DNA from 2 places in the Stenotrophomonas sp. 109824_Sma genome. Region 1 is predicted to be linked to the other one. Evidence: predicted binding sites of a transcription regulator. Region 1 holds the regulator's gene; the other holds the start of a gene.
The links. The regulator FliA, encoded in region 1, starts transcription of late flagellar genes. The targets are predictions, from matches to a motif close to TAAAGTTTNNCNNNCNNNGGCCGATAA.

Region 1 (7,261 bases):
CGATGCTGGCCCCGGCACCGACGCTGACCGTGGTCGCCCAGGACGACGCCGAGATCCGCCAGCTGCGCCAGGAAGTGGCCGGCATGCGCCAGGTGATCGAGCGCGAGATGAACCGCTTCACCGACGAGCGCCTGCGTGGCTGCCCGGTGCGCGCCACCGCGCTGGACCTGATGGACGAATACGGCTTCGATGCCGGCCTGGCCCGCGACGTGGCCATGCAGATCCCGCTGGAGACCGAGGCCCACCGCGGCCGCGGCCTAATGCTGGGGCTGATCTCGCGCAAGCTGCCGATCGCTCCGGTCGACCCGCTGGAAGAAGGTGGTGTGATCGCCCTGGTCGGACCGACCGGCGCCGGCAAGACCACCACCATCGCCAAGCTGGCCTCGCGCTTCGCCGAGAAGCACGCACCGCGCGACGTCGCCCTGGTCACCACCGACACCACCCGCATCGGTGCCCGTGAGCAGCTGTATGGCTACGGCCGCCAGCTCGGCATCGCCGTGCACGAGGCCAACAGCGGCACCGACCTGGACCAGCTGCTGGAACGCCTGAAGGACTACAAGCTGGTGCTGATCGACACCGCGGGCCTGGGCCCGCGCGACCGTGCCCTGGCCGCCCAGCTGCAGTGGCTGCGCGCCGCCCGCCAGGTCCGCACCCTGCTGGTGCTGCCGGCCAACACCAGCTTCGGCGACATGGACGAGGTGGTGCGCCGCTTCGGTGCGGCCAACCTGCAGGGGCTGGTGCTGAGCAAGCTGGACGAGACCGGCCGCTTCGGCAACGCCCTGTCGGTGGCCGTGGACCACGCCCTGCCGATCACCTGGGTGACCGATGGCCAGGACGTGCCGGAGGACCTGCACCGGGCCAGTGCAGCCAATCTTGTACTTCGCCTTGAAGATTTGCGCCGAGCGGCCGATATGCCCTGCAACCCGGAGTTGAACCATGCCGTCGCGTGAGTACGCCAAGCTGACCAAGACCTTCCCGCTGTCGGCCACCCGCAGCGAGCCGCTCGGCCCTGTGCGCACCATTGCCGTGACCGGCGGCAAGGGCGGCGTGGGCAAGACGAATGTGTCCGCCAACCTGGCCGTGGCGCTGGCCGGCATGGGCAAGCGCACGCTGCTGCTGGACGCCGACCTCGGCCTGGCCAACATCGACGTGATCCTGGGGCTGAACCCCACCTTTACGCTGGCCGACCTGGTTGCCGGCCGCTGCTCCCTGGACGACGTCATCGTCGAAGGCCCGAACGGCGTGCTGGTGGTCCCGGCCGCATCGGGCCGCCGGCACATGGCCGAACTGGCCCCGGCCGAGCATGTCGGCCTGGTCAACGTGTTCTCCGAACTGGAACGCGAGCTGGACATCATGGTGGTCGATACCGCCGCCGGCATCACCGACGGCGTGCTGACCTTCTGCCAGGCCGCGCAGGACACCGTAGTGGTGGTCTGCGATGAGCCGGCTTCAATCACCGACGCCTACGCACTGATCAAGGTGCTGTCGCGCGAACGTGGCGTGGACCGCATCCAGGTGGTGGCCAACATGGTGCGTGACCCGAACGAGGGCCGCGTGCTGTACGAGAAGCTGACCCGCGTCTGCGAGAAGTTCCTCGCCGATGTCTCGCTGAACTACCTGGGCTGCGTGCCGCAGGATGACTGGCTGCGCCTGTCGGTGCAGCGCCAGCAGCCGGTGGTGAAGGCCTATCCGTCCAGCCCTTCGGCGCTGGCGATCACCGAGATCGCGCGCCGCACCGCACGCTGGCAGGCACCGACCGAACCGCGTGGCGGTGTCGAGTTCTTCCTCGAACGCATTCTCAAGCAGCGCGGGGTGGCCGCATGAAAGGCGCAGCCCAGTACAGGGAAGTCCAGCGCTCGGCGGCCAACGAGGTCATCGCCCAGCACTCGGACCTGGTGCGGCGCATCGCCCACCACCTGGCCGCGCGCCTGCCGGCCAGCGTCGAAGTCGATGATCTGATCCAAGCCGGCATGATGGGCCTGATCGAAGCCTCGCGCAGCTATGACGCCGACCAGGGCGCGTCGTTCGAGACCTATGCCTCGATCCGCATCCGCGGCTCGATGATCGACGAGATCCGCCGTGGCGACTGGGTGCCGCGCTCGGTGCACCGCCGTGCCCGCGATGCCGCCGCCACCATCCGCCGCCTGGAACAGAGCACCGGCCGTGCCGCCAGCGCCACCGAAGTGGCCGCCGCGATGGAGATGCCGCTGCCCGAATACCTGCGGCTGATGGAAGACGCCGCACGTGGCCAGGTGCTGAGCCTGGAGTCGCGCATCGAAGACCAGGGCGAACTGGACACCGTCGCCCAGGGTGGCCCGACCCCGCAGCAGGTGCTGGAGCGCGGCGAGTTCGGCCGCGAGCTGGGCAAGGCCATCGGCCACCTGCCCGAGCGCGAACAACTGGTGCTCTCGCTCTACTACGAGCAGGAGCTGAACCTGAAGGAGATCGGCGCGGTGCTCGGCGTGAGCGAATCGCGGGTCTGCCAGATCCACGGCCAGGCCGTGCTGCGCCTGCGCGGCCGGCTGAAGATATTCGAGGCCGTCGACGCCGGCCTGGAAGAATGAACATCCCCGAGGCGGCTGCCCCCGGCCGCCCGGAATGAACAACAAAGGAACTCTGCTTTGAACAAGAACATGCGCATCCTGATCGTCGACGACTTCTCGACCATGCGTCGAATCGTCAAGAACCTGCTGGGCGATCTGGGCTTCACCAACACCGCCGAAGCCGAGGACGGGCATGCCGCGCTGTCGCTGCTGCAGAGCCAGCCGTTCGATTTCGTCGTCACCGACTGGAACATGCCGGTGATGACCGGCATCGAACTGCTCAAGGCGATCCGTGCCGATGCCAAGCTGAAGACCCTGCCGGTACTGATGGTCACCGCCGAAGCCAAGCGCGAGCAGATCATTGAAGCGGCCCAGAACGGCGTGAACGGTTACATCATCAAGCCGTTCACCGCGCAGACGCTGGAAGAAAAGCTCGGCAAGATCTTCGAACGCCTGGCGGCCAGCGCCTGATGGATACCACGGTCGACAAGAACGCCCTCGCCCTGCGCCTGCAGGAGGCCCTGGACGCACTGGAGTCCGGTGACGAAGCCGCGTGGCGGCAACGCATCGACGGACTGGTCGCGCTGCGCACGCAGCCGATGATGAGCGGCCTCTCGCGGCTCGCCCGCGAGCTGGGGCAGGCGCTGGGTGAACTGCCGACCGTGCCCAGCGAAGCCGGCGAACTGGACGATGCCTGCGCACGCCTGGACCACGTGGTGGCGATGACCGAACAGGCCACCCACCGTACCCTGGACCTGGCCGAGGAATGCCGCAGCCTGACCGAACAGCTGCGCGCCGAAGGCCTGCAGCCGGGCCAGGACGCGCAGCTCGAGCGCATCCGCCACAACCTCACCGAGATCGCCCTGACGCAGAGCTACCAGGACCTGACCGGGCAGATCATCCGTCGCGTAGTGGGCATCGTCCGCCGCGTGCACGAAGGCTTCGGCGCGCTCGGCCTGCCGCCGGAACAGCATCGCACCGACCCGGAACTGGCCGGGCCGGCACTGAAAGGACTGGACCGCCACGCGGTCTCGCAGAACGACGCCGACGACCTGTTGTCGGATCTGGGGCTGTAAGCATGAGCGCGGTATCCGACGACATCACTGCCGATTTCATCATCGAGGCACAGGAAATCCTGGATCGCCTCGGCGAACAGCTGGTGTCGCTGGAGCAGGCACCGCAGGACACCGAACAGCTCAACGCGGTGTTCCGCGGCTACCACACGCTCAAGGGCGGCGCCGGTTTCCTCGGTGTCACCGCCATGGTCGAGCTGTGCCACGCCGCTGAGGAAGCGTTGGGCGCTGCACGTGCCGGCCAGGCCGTGCTGCAGGCCCATCACTTCGACGCCGCCCAGCAATCGCTGGACTACCTGCAGTCGATGCTGGATGCCGTGTCTTCCGGCACCGAGCCGGGCTATGCACCGCCTGACCTGATCGCCCAGTTCGACGTGCATGGCGGTGCCGTGGCTGCACCCGCCGCCGCAGCAGCGCCCGCTGCGGGAGGCAGCGACCTGATCACCGACGACGAGTTCGAGGCCCTGCTCGACCAGCTGCACGGCGGCAACGCACCGACTGCGGTGGCGCCGGCAAAGAAGGCCGACGACGGGCTGATCAGCGAGGACGAGTTCGAAGCCCTGCTCGACCAGCTGCACGGTGGCGCCGCACCCGGCGCCAAGCCCGCGGCGGCGGCGGCACCGGCACCGATCGCCGCCCCGCGCCCGGCGGCCGCACCGGCACCGGCGGCCAAGCCCGCCGCCAAGCCGCTGGCCGAGGCCGAACACACCGTGCGCGTGGACACCAAGCGCCTGGACGCGATCGTCAACCTGATCGGCGAACTGGTGCTGTCGCGCAACCGGCTCAAGACCCTGCGTGCGCGCTTGCGCGACGAGGAGCTGGACCGCGCCGTGTCCACCCTGGACATCGCCACCGCGCGCCTGCAGTCGGCGGTGATGCGTACCCGCATGCAGCCGGTGGGCAAGGTATTCTCGCGCTTCCCCAAGGTCGCCCGCGACGTCGCCCGCTCTCTGAAGAAGGAAGTGGACCTGGAGCTGATCGGCGCCGAGACCGAGCTCGATCGCAACCTGGTCGAAGCGCTGGCCGACCCGCTGGTGCACCTGGTCCGCAACGCCATCGACCATGGCGTGGAAATGCCCGACCTGCGCGAAGCACAGGGCAAGCCGCGGATGGGCCATGTGCGGTTGTCGGCGCAACAGGAAGGTGACTACGTCAGCATCGAGGTGCAGGACGATGGCGCCGGCATCGACCCGGAAAAGCTGCGCGCGAAGGCACGCGAGAAGGGCCTGATCGATCCGGAGGCCGCCGCCCGCCTGAGCAGCGAGGAGTGCCTGCACCTGGTGTTCCTGCCCGGCTTCTCGACCAAGCAGCAGGTCACGGATATTTCCGGCCGCGGCGTTGGCATGGACGTGGTGCAGTCGCGCATCCGCGAACTGAGTGGCCAGATCCAGATCCAGTCGGAGCTGGGCCGCGGCAGCCGCTTCCTGATCCGCGTGCCGCTCACCCTGGCGATCCTGCCGACCCTGCTGGTGCAGGCCGGCGAGGACGTCTATGCGCTGCCGCTGGCGCGCGTGATGGAAGTGCTGCACGCGCCGCGCACCTCGCTGGGCTGGTTCGATGGCCGCGCCGTGCTCGACCGCCGTTCGCACACGCTGCCACTGGTCGATCTGCGCCAGTGGCTGGATGTGACGCCCGCCGCGTCGACCCTGCTGACCATCGTGGTGCTGCAGGCCGGCGAAGCGCGCTTCGGCCTGGTCGTGGACCAGGTGCGCGGGCGCGAGGAAGTGGTCATCAAGCCACTACCGAAAGCCCTGCGCGGCCTGCGCGGTTACGCCGGTGCAACCTTGATCGGGGATGGTCGCATGGCGCTGATCCTGGATGTCGATGGCCTGCGCAGCCCGCACGACTGACCCGCTTGCTGAACCCGTAAAACTGTGAAGTCGCACCAGTAGCCCGTACCGGTGTCTCAAGTCCCATTCATACAAGCCGATACCGGATCCATGGATAGACTCAGCCTCATTGGACTCTTTCTCGCCCTGGCCTCGCTGGTCGGCGGCAGCATCCTCAAGGGCGCCGGCCTGGCGTCCCTGTGGTCGCCTGCGGCGTTCGTGATCGTCATCGTCGGCACCGTGGCCGCGATCCTGCTGCATACCTCGCCGGCGGTGTTCAAGCATGCGTTCAAGATCGTGCGCTGGGTCGTGCGCCCGCCGCACAGCGATCGCCGCGAGCTGATCCAGCAGATCGTCGAGTGGAGCAACATCGCCCGCCGCCAGGGCCTGCTGGGCCTGGAATCGCAGGTGGAAGCGCAGCAGGACCCGTTCCTGCGCAAGGGCCTGCAGCTGCTGGTGGACGGCGTCGAGCCCGAATCGATGCGGCACATGCTGGAAATCGAACTGGGCAGCCAGGAACACCAGGACCAGGCCGGCGCCAAAGTGTTCGAAGCGATGGGCATCTACGCACCGACGCTCGGCATCATCGGTGCCGTGCTCGGCCTGATCGCGGTGATGAAGAACCTGGCCGACCCCAGCAAGCTCGGCCACGGCATCGCCGCCGCGTTCACCGCAACGATCTACGGCATCGCCTCGGCCAACCTGCTGTTCCTGCCGATCTCGGCCAAGCTCAAGAGTGTGATCTCGCACAACACGCGCGACCGCGAGATGGTCATCGAAGGCCTGATCTCGATCGCCCAGGGCGAGAACCCGCGCAACATCGAAACCAACCTCTCCGGCTTCCTGCACTGACATGGCCCGCCGCAAGCACCACGAAGAGCACGCCAACCACGAAGCATGGGCGATCCCCTATGCCGACCTGATGACGCTGCTGCTCGCCTTCTTCGTGGTCATGTACGCGATTTCCTCGGTCAACGAGGGCAAGTACCGGATCATGGCCGACGCGCTCACCGATGCCTTCGGTGGCGCGCCGCGCACGATCAATCCGGTGCAGGTCGGCAACAAGCAGGTGCAGGGCGGCGGCTGGGACAGCCCGTCGGTGATCAAGTCCGGCACCAAGGTCGGCCCGTCCGCACCGGCGCCCTCGCACGACCCGACGCTGCTGCCGTCGATGGCCTCGCAGATGCGCATGCCGGTTTCGGTGCACAACCAGGAACAGATCGCGCGCGCCGAGCGCCAGCTCAACACCATCGCCGACCGCCTGACCGCCGCGCTGGCGCCGCTGATCGACCGCGGCATGATCAGCGTGCGCCGCACGGAACTGTGGATCGAAGTCGAGATCAACAGCGACATCCTGTTCCCGACCGGCTCGGCCGCGCTGGACGTGCACGCGCGGCAGACCCTGGCCAGCCTGGCCGAGGTGCTGCGCGACGTACCCAACAGCGTGCGCGTGGAAGGCCACACCGACAACGTGCCGATCGCCACTGCCACCTTCCCGTCCAACTGGGAGCTGTCGGCCGGACGCGCCGCCAGCGTGGTGCACCTGTTCGCCGACCAGGGCGTGCAGCCGTCGCGGCTGGCGATGGTCGGCTACGGCCAGTTCCGCCCCCGCGAAGAGAATGACAGCGCGCAGGGCCGCAACCGCAACCGCCGGGTCATGGTCATCATCCTGGCCGACACCTCGCACTCGGTGGATCCGCTGGGCCAACGCCTGAACGCGGCCACCGGCGCCACCGACAGCACCGCCACCGAACAGGCCGCAGCAACGCCGGCCAGCGCCCCCACCTCCCCCATCGCACCGGTGACGTTGCCGCCG
Region 2 (7,261 bases), 880 kb from region 1:
TGGCAAGTACACGCAGACGGCCAGCAACGTGGTGGCCGCCAAGGACGTGAACATCACCGCCGCCGAAATCGAGCTGCTGACCGCTGATGAGAGTGGTCACTACTCGCAGAGCGACAAGGACCTGAAGATCGGCGTGTTCGCGCGGGTGAAGTCGCCGTTGATCGACCTGATCAACAACGTGGACGCGGCCCGTCAGTCAGATGATCGCCTGCAGAAGATGCAGGGCATGGCAGCGGGCGCCAACGCGTACCAGGCAGCCAGTGCGATCTCGGCGCTTTCCGGCCATGGCGGCAGTGGCGAACTGTTCCGTGCTGAAGCAGGCATCGGCTTCAAGACCGCCAACAGCAGTGCCGATGGCAGCAGCATGGTGTCGCGTGGTTCCACCATCCAGGGCGGCGGCAACGTCAACCTCACCAGCACCCAGGGCGACATCCATGTTGTTCAGGGCAACCTGAGTGCAGGCAACACCCTCAGCCTGGATTCGGCCGGAGATATCCTGCTGGAAGCTGGCAAGGCGCATGTGGCCGACCGCAGCAAGAGCAGCAATGCCGGCGCCGAAGTCGGCGTGGGGGTCTCTGTAGGCGCGCAGACCGGCGTGTATGTGTACGCCGAGGCGAGTGTTGGCAGCAGCAAGGCCAATGCCGAGAGTAGCACCTGGCAGAACACCACGCTGACCGGCAAGAACATCTCGATGAAGGCCGAGGGCGATACAACGCTGCGTGGCGCCACGGCGACCGCCGACCGCATCGACGTCAAGACCGGCGGCACGCTGACCATCGAGTCGTTGCAGGACATCGCCGAGAGCATGTCCAAGAACAGCCAGGTGGGTGGGCGTGTGCAGGTGTCGCTCGGCACCGCGTGGAATGCCGACGGTTACGCCAGTGCAGGCAAGGCCAGCGGCAGCTATCAGGGTGTTGGCCAGCAGAGCGGCCTGTTTGCCGGCAATGGCGGGTACCACGTCGATGCCGGCCACGTGAACCTGGTGGGTGGTGCGATTGCCAGCACCGATGCGGGCAACAGTGAACTGACTGCGGACTCGCTGACGTTCACTGACCTGCAGAACCACATGGACTACACGGCCAGCTCCGGCAGCATCAGTGGTGGTGCGGGCGGGGAGATGGATGGCTGGACGCCCAAGCCGGGAACTGCCGCACCCCGAGGTGGTCCGGGCCTGCCGATGATGGAAAAGGGCAGCGACAGCAGCTCCACCCTGGCCACCTTGACCGAGGGCAACATCACGATCGGTGGCAGACAGACGTCGGCGGCCGAGCTGGGCATCAACACCGACGCCAGTGGAGCGCATCGTGCGCTGGATGCATTGCCGGATGCGAGCAAGCTGCTGGCGGACCAGCAGGCGATGGCGGCTGCGGCGGGGACGGTGATGGCCACCAGCCAGCAGATTGCCTGGGATATTGGCAGTGCAGATGCGAAGAAGATCACGGATAAATATCGGGAGCCGATGAGTCCCGAAGAGAGACGGGCATTCGATGCGCTTCCTTCGGACGAGCAGTTCAAGCGCCTCGTCGCGTTCGATGCATCCTACCCCGATGCACTGGTGACCCAGCAGAAGTGGGCCCCTGATGGCGTCTATGGCCGCGCGCTCGGCGCAGTGACCAGCGCGTTGGTCGGTGGTGTTGAAGGACAGGGACTGGGTCAGCTGGGGTCCAACGCGCTGGCGCCGTATGCGGCTGAACTGATCGGCAAGACGTTTGACCCGAACAAGCAGAGTGCTGTGCCTAGCGAGGCCATGCAGATGCTGTCGCACGCGCTGCTGGGCGCGCTGTTGGCAGAGGCCAATGGTGGCAAGGCGGGAAGTGGGGCGTTGGCGGCTGGTGGTGGTGAGCTGGCGGCGAAGTTCCTTGGCGATTACTACGCCAAACAGAATGGGGGCAAATTGTCACCTGAGCAGGCGGAGCAGGTAAGGGTGCTCGGGCAAGCAGTCGGCGCAATGGCGGGAGGGATTTCTGGTGGAGGAGTTTCTGGTACGGCATTGAGCATGGGGATTGCGAGAAACTCCGTTGAGAACAACTACCTGAATCATGACGAGCGGATGGAGTACCTTCAGGCGACTGTTATCTGCTCTGATGCAGGTAAAGAATGCGATATCAAGGAGAACTTCGAGCGGCTCTCTGCGGAGCGCGATTACAAGTTGTTGATGGCGTGCCAAGTGCCAGGATCTGCCGCATGTGCTGAGCAGCGTTCACTTGCGAAAATTGCATTGGAATCGCATAACTCACCTATATATGAGGGGGAGTATGACGCATGGATGGCGGAAAACGCCGATAAGCTCATCTCTGCGAGCAAGAATGCCGGTTCTGGGGTCAGCCTTGAAAAAATTGCCATTCACTCTTCTACCGAAGATCTGCAAAGGAAGGTGTACTGTTCGCTGGTTGGTGAGTGTGGTTCGAACACTGTCGATTTATTGCGTGGTGCAGGCTACGGTGCGGAAGCCGACTGGCTGTCGTCGACGAATCGATCGGTCGCTGGTACTGCGTTCGTAAACGGGCTCTGGACCGGCGGAAAGGACCTGTTAGCGGGTGCTGCAAGCATGAACCAGATCAGTGTTCTGCTGGGCTTGGTCTCGGATTACAAGGAGATGGACAAGCTTGGCTTGCAGGCCTTCTCCCAAAAACGCAACAGCGCGATAAGTCAGGCCATCAATGAGTACATGGAGAAGACGGCAGGCCTTGCGTACTACCTGACTGGTGGTAGGAACTCGTGGAATTTTGAAGACGTAGATCAGGCGGCTGACATTGGTGGAAAGCTCACGTTTGACATCGGAACTTCCTTGGTCGGGCCGGAGGCACTCCTCGCCAAGAGGACCATGACGGCCGCTTCGGAGGTCAGACTTATCGCCGATGCGGAACAGCAGCTCATAAAGTACATCGCAGGTATTGGAAGGAACCCGCCAGCGACCGCAATCGGTGCTGTTGATCCTACAACTGGTAGAATTGTGACTACGTCGAGTGGCCCTGTTCCTGATGTGATCGCGCCGGGCCTGAAGGCGTACGCTGATTCGCTCGGGGGCCTTGGCGTCAAGACAGCATGTGGGAATACTATTGGTCGTTGCGCAGAATTCAGAGCTGCAAACGAACTGATGCTGGCAAATCCACGTCTGAAGCTTGAGGATATCAAATTTACTGCTGCTGTTCGGCCGAGAAGTGGCCTTCCTGTTCCTAGGTGTGATAATTGCAGGAATATATTTGGAGATGAGTAATATATGGAAATGGATGAAGAATTTCTTGAGGTAAATGACATTGATTGGTTTGCGGTTGGTGCTGATGGGTGTGTTTGTCATTTTGCTACGGGAGGGCGTGGTGTCGTTCCGAGCCAGGTTGCGTCGTCCATCGAGAGCTGGCAATTGGCGTGTGACTATATTTACTCGCTTCCTGTTTGCTCGGGCGTCATCGTGGTTGAAGAGAGTTTGCCTGATTTCAGTGGACTCGCTCAGCGCGAGGCCTATCTTCGCTCTTTCCTTGAAATGGCGAGTCGCGGGATTTTTAGCCATGACGTAAGTGGGGATGGTTATCGCCTTATCGCCAAGCCGGAGCTTGCGATTCGCGAAGACGACCTCCCCGAGCGTGTTCGAAATCATATTCCAAAGATCGCCATCGGTTCGGACGATGATCTGCTTCATTTGATGCGCTGAATGCGGCTTTTGTGGGAGTGTGTGAAACGGGTAGTCGATGCAGGGCCAGGCAATTGATCGGCTACCCGGTTGCCCCGCCAGAATAGTCAACCCTTTGAATAAGTATCAGCGTTTTTTGAATGAAGAATCAGAACGAATGAAGATCGAGCCCGCTTTTAGTCGCGCTGAAATTGGTGTGGAGCGAGACGCAGGCTCGGCCGCTGACGAGCCAAGTGAAAAGAGTGCACTGGAGATTTTGGTTAGGGACCGGTTCTCTACCTATTGCCGTTTCTGGAGCCTGGACGACGCTGCCGGAAGGGCGCCAAGGCGATGGAACTGGCCGGCATTCCTGTTCTCGTCACTCTGGTTCTTCTTCCGGCGCATGCATGCGTGGGGAGCGATCTGGTTCATCCTTTCGCCGTTGATGATGACCGCCTTCGTACTGATGGGGCTGCCGTGGTTGTCTTTGCTTTCTTTCGTGGTGTTTCGCGTGCTTGCTGGAATCCTGGCGAATCCGCTGTACCTGGCGCACTGTCGAAGGATTGTCCGCAAGGTTGATGCCGAGCATCGCGGGGCACATCGGCGGCACCTTGAACTGCAGAAGGCTGGCGGTGTCAGCTACACAGCTCTGGTGATCGCCTTGGCGGTAACGGCCTCACAGAACACCCTGATCAATCTGATCGTCCGTTCGCTATCAGAGCCAACGCCCACGCAGTCTGCTGTGTACGTGGCGGCGAACCCGCCGGATCTGCCGGACCCGCAGATAGAGGAAGCAGAGCGGGGGGCGTACCAGGAGCAAATGCGTGCAATCGCAATGACGGCGTGGCCAGCGGGCGTTCCAACCGAGGGCAATGCCTGCATTGTCGAGTTGCGTTTGGCGCCACCAGGTCAAGTGCTGGAGGCCAATGTCCTGGAGCCGTGTACGTTGAACGACGCCCAACGCGAGATGATGCTGGGTGAAATCAGGCGCACGGACTTCACGATCGAGGGGAAGATGCGGTTCTTCAACCGGCATACCCTCATTGGATTGTGATCGCTGACATCCGGCGAGAGTCGCTCTGGAAATGGGGCATGCAGGGAGATTATTGGTGAAAGAACAGCTCTTGACGATCGAGGAAGCCTACATGGCGATGTTCTACTTCCTCCAGATCGACTATTCCCGCGGCCCCAGCGATGAGATCGGGGGGGCTGCTGGGTTCACTTGGCTGGAGTCTTAAGGAGGATCGAAGCCCCACGGATCCAGGTGCGTGGGAGGACTGGTTGGACGCGGTGAGAGCGTCCATGGGGAACAGCGAGGAGGGCATAAAGGATATGGGTGCTACCTACACTGATCTGAAGCGGTAGCCGGATTATTGCGAGCTCCCATGGGTGAGGTGGGCAGGGGCAGTCCGTATGAATCAGGAATTCTTCAGGACAGAAATGAAGCCGAAGACGAAAGCGGCCATGCCGAGTCATGAAGCTGTTGGCTTCAGAATGATGGTTCGATAATGAGCATTTCGCTGTTTCTGGAAGTCGAAGCCGGTGCCGACCTGGGCGCCGTACTGCACGCCCTGGATTCAATCCAGGCCGAGCACTCCGACGGTGCTGACGGTTTGCATGGATATCTTCCAGTGTCCAACACCGGCTTCGGGTTCGGCATCGTCGACCCGCCGGAGGCGCTCGTAGCGGAAGGGATTGAAGCCGAGTGGCAGGTGGGCCTGCTCGGCTCGTTTCATTTCCGCGCGAGCGGGTTTGAAAGCACCTGGGAGGAAATCTGCCGCTTCACAAAGCGCTACGCCGCGACGTGTGGGTTTCGATTTGTGCTCTCGTTCCAGTTCGAGAGCGTCTATGCGGCAAGGCTCGGAAAGGATCTGGTCTTCCCGGGGCCTGCTGCACCGTAATGCCGGATAGCGGGGGGGCAGTCCCCGGCCTGATCCCATTCGCGCTACCCGTGGCGATATACCTTATGGATATAACGCCTTCATGGGTCGTCTGATTTCACATCTGTCTGCACAGTTCCAGAGTTTTGGATCGATATAATAATATCGACCCATAAAGTTTCCCCTGCCTGCGCCGCCATCGATCGTACGGCCATGATCAAGGGAATTGAGATGCTCGCCTTACGCAACCTCCGAGTGGGATCCCGGCTGGGTGCCGGGTTTGGACTGCTGCTGCTGTTCATCGTGGCCATCGTCGGCCTGGTGCTGTACGGGAATCACCTGAAGTCCGCCCAGTTCGAGAAAGTGGTGGACGTCAACATGGTGAAGATGCGGCTGTTGAACGACATGCTGGATACCAACAACGCAGTGTTGATGCACCGCCGGCTGATGGTGATCAAGCGTGGCGAGGATTTCGACAAGGATTATCAGAAGGCGCAGGAGCTGTCGCGGACCTACGACGGTATCTGGGCCAAATACATCAGGATTCCACGCGACGCCACCGGCGATGCCCTGGTTGCGAAGATCGACGCGGCACGCAAGGCGACCGATGCCTCCACCCAGCATCTTCACGAGCGCATGAAGGCGGGTGATTTCGACGGCGCGGCCAAGGAACTGCTCGCCGAGCATGGGCTGGCAACCGCATGGAACGAGGCCATCTCGACATTGCTGCGGCATCAGGAAGCGCTGACCGCGCGCAGCCGAGAGGAATACCGCGCCACGGAAGCGTGGACGGGAACCCTGTCCATCGCCTTCGGTGTGCTCAGCCTGATTCTCGGCGCACTGGCCGCGTGGGCCATCACCCGCAGCCTGACCCGTCCGCTGGAAGGGGCGGTGAAGCTGGCCGATGGCATCGCCAACGGGCGGCTGGACAGCAGCATCGACGCCTCCGGCAATGATGAGGTAAGCCAGTTGCTCCGGTCGATGCAGCGCATGCAGGCGCAGCTGCAGTCGGTGATGGCGGCGCAGGGTGAGCTGGCGCGCCAGCACGATGCGGGCAGCCTCAGCTACCGCATGGACGAGAGTGCCTTTCCCGGCGACTACGGGCGCATGGTGCATGAGACCAATGCGCTGGTCGGCTCGCACGTGCAGGTGCAGAACCGGTTGATCGAGGTGATGAAGCACTACGCCCGTGGCGACCTGTCGGTGGACATGGATCCGCTGCCGGGCGAGAAGGCGGCGATCACCCAGGCCATGGACGAGACCAAGACCAGCCTGTCGGCGATCAACAGCGAGATCCGCCGGCTGGCGACGGCAGCGGCGGCGGGCGATTTCAGCCTGCGCGGCGATGAAGATCGCTTCGCCTATGATTTCCGCGACATGGTGACCGAGCTCAATCGCCTGATGCAGACCACCGACGAGAACCTGGTGCAGGTGTCGACCCTGCTGCAGGCGATCTCGCGCGGAGACCTGACCGTGCGCATGCAGGGCGACTTCCATGGCGTGTTCGCCCGCATGCGTGATGACTGCAATGCCACCGTCGACCAGCTCAAGCAGATTGTCGGCCGCATCCAGTCCAGCGCGTCCAGCATCAACCTGGCGGCAGGCGAGATCGCCTCGGGCAACACCGATCTGTCGCGGCGCACCGAGCAGCAGGCGGCGAACCTGGAAGAGACGGCTGCGTCGATGGAGGAGCTGACCTCTACCGTGAAGCAGAACGCCGAGCATGCCCGCCAGGCCAACCAGCTTGCCATCGGCGCGCACGGTGTCGCCTCGC

Region 2: the regulator FliA is predicted to act here: its motif matches at 5,661-5,687, upstream of ACZK1G_RS06215 (methyl-accepting chemotaxis protein).

What each region holds. Positions count from the first base shown of each region.
Region 1 covers NZ_CM151078.1:2,210,480-2,217,740, reverse strand. The annotation lists gene flhF (flagellar biosynthesis GTPase FlhF) at 1-950, shown strand, start outside; gene ACZK1G_RS10495 (MinD/ParA family ATP-binding protein) at 937-1,824, shown strand; gene ACZK1G_RS10490 (RNA polymerase sigma factor FliA) at 1,821-2,564, shown strand; gene cheY (chemotaxis response regulator CheY) at 2,622-3,014, shown strand; gene ACZK1G_RS10480 (protein phosphatase CheZ) at 3,014-3,619, shown strand; gene ACZK1G_RS10475 (chemotaxis protein CheA) at 3,622-5,466, shown strand; gene ACZK1G_RS10470 (flagellar motor protein) at 5,557-6,297, shown strand; gene motD (flagellar motor protein MotD) at 6,299-7,261, shown strand, end outside.
Region 2 covers NZ_CM151078.1:1,331,972-1,339,232, forward strand. The annotation lists gene ACZK1G_RS06190 (hemagglutinin repeat-containing protein) at 1-3,217, shown strand, start outside; gene ACZK1G_RS06195 (hypothetical protein) at 3,221-3,649, shown strand; gene ACZK1G_RS06200 (DUF2628 domain-containing protein) at 3,786-4,661, shown strand; gene ACZK1G_RS06205 (hypothetical protein) at 4,717-4,845, shown strand; gene ACZK1G_RS06210 (hypothetical protein) at 5,116-5,508, shown strand; gene ACZK1G_RS06215 (methyl-accepting chemotaxis protein) at 5,719-7,261, shown strand, end outside.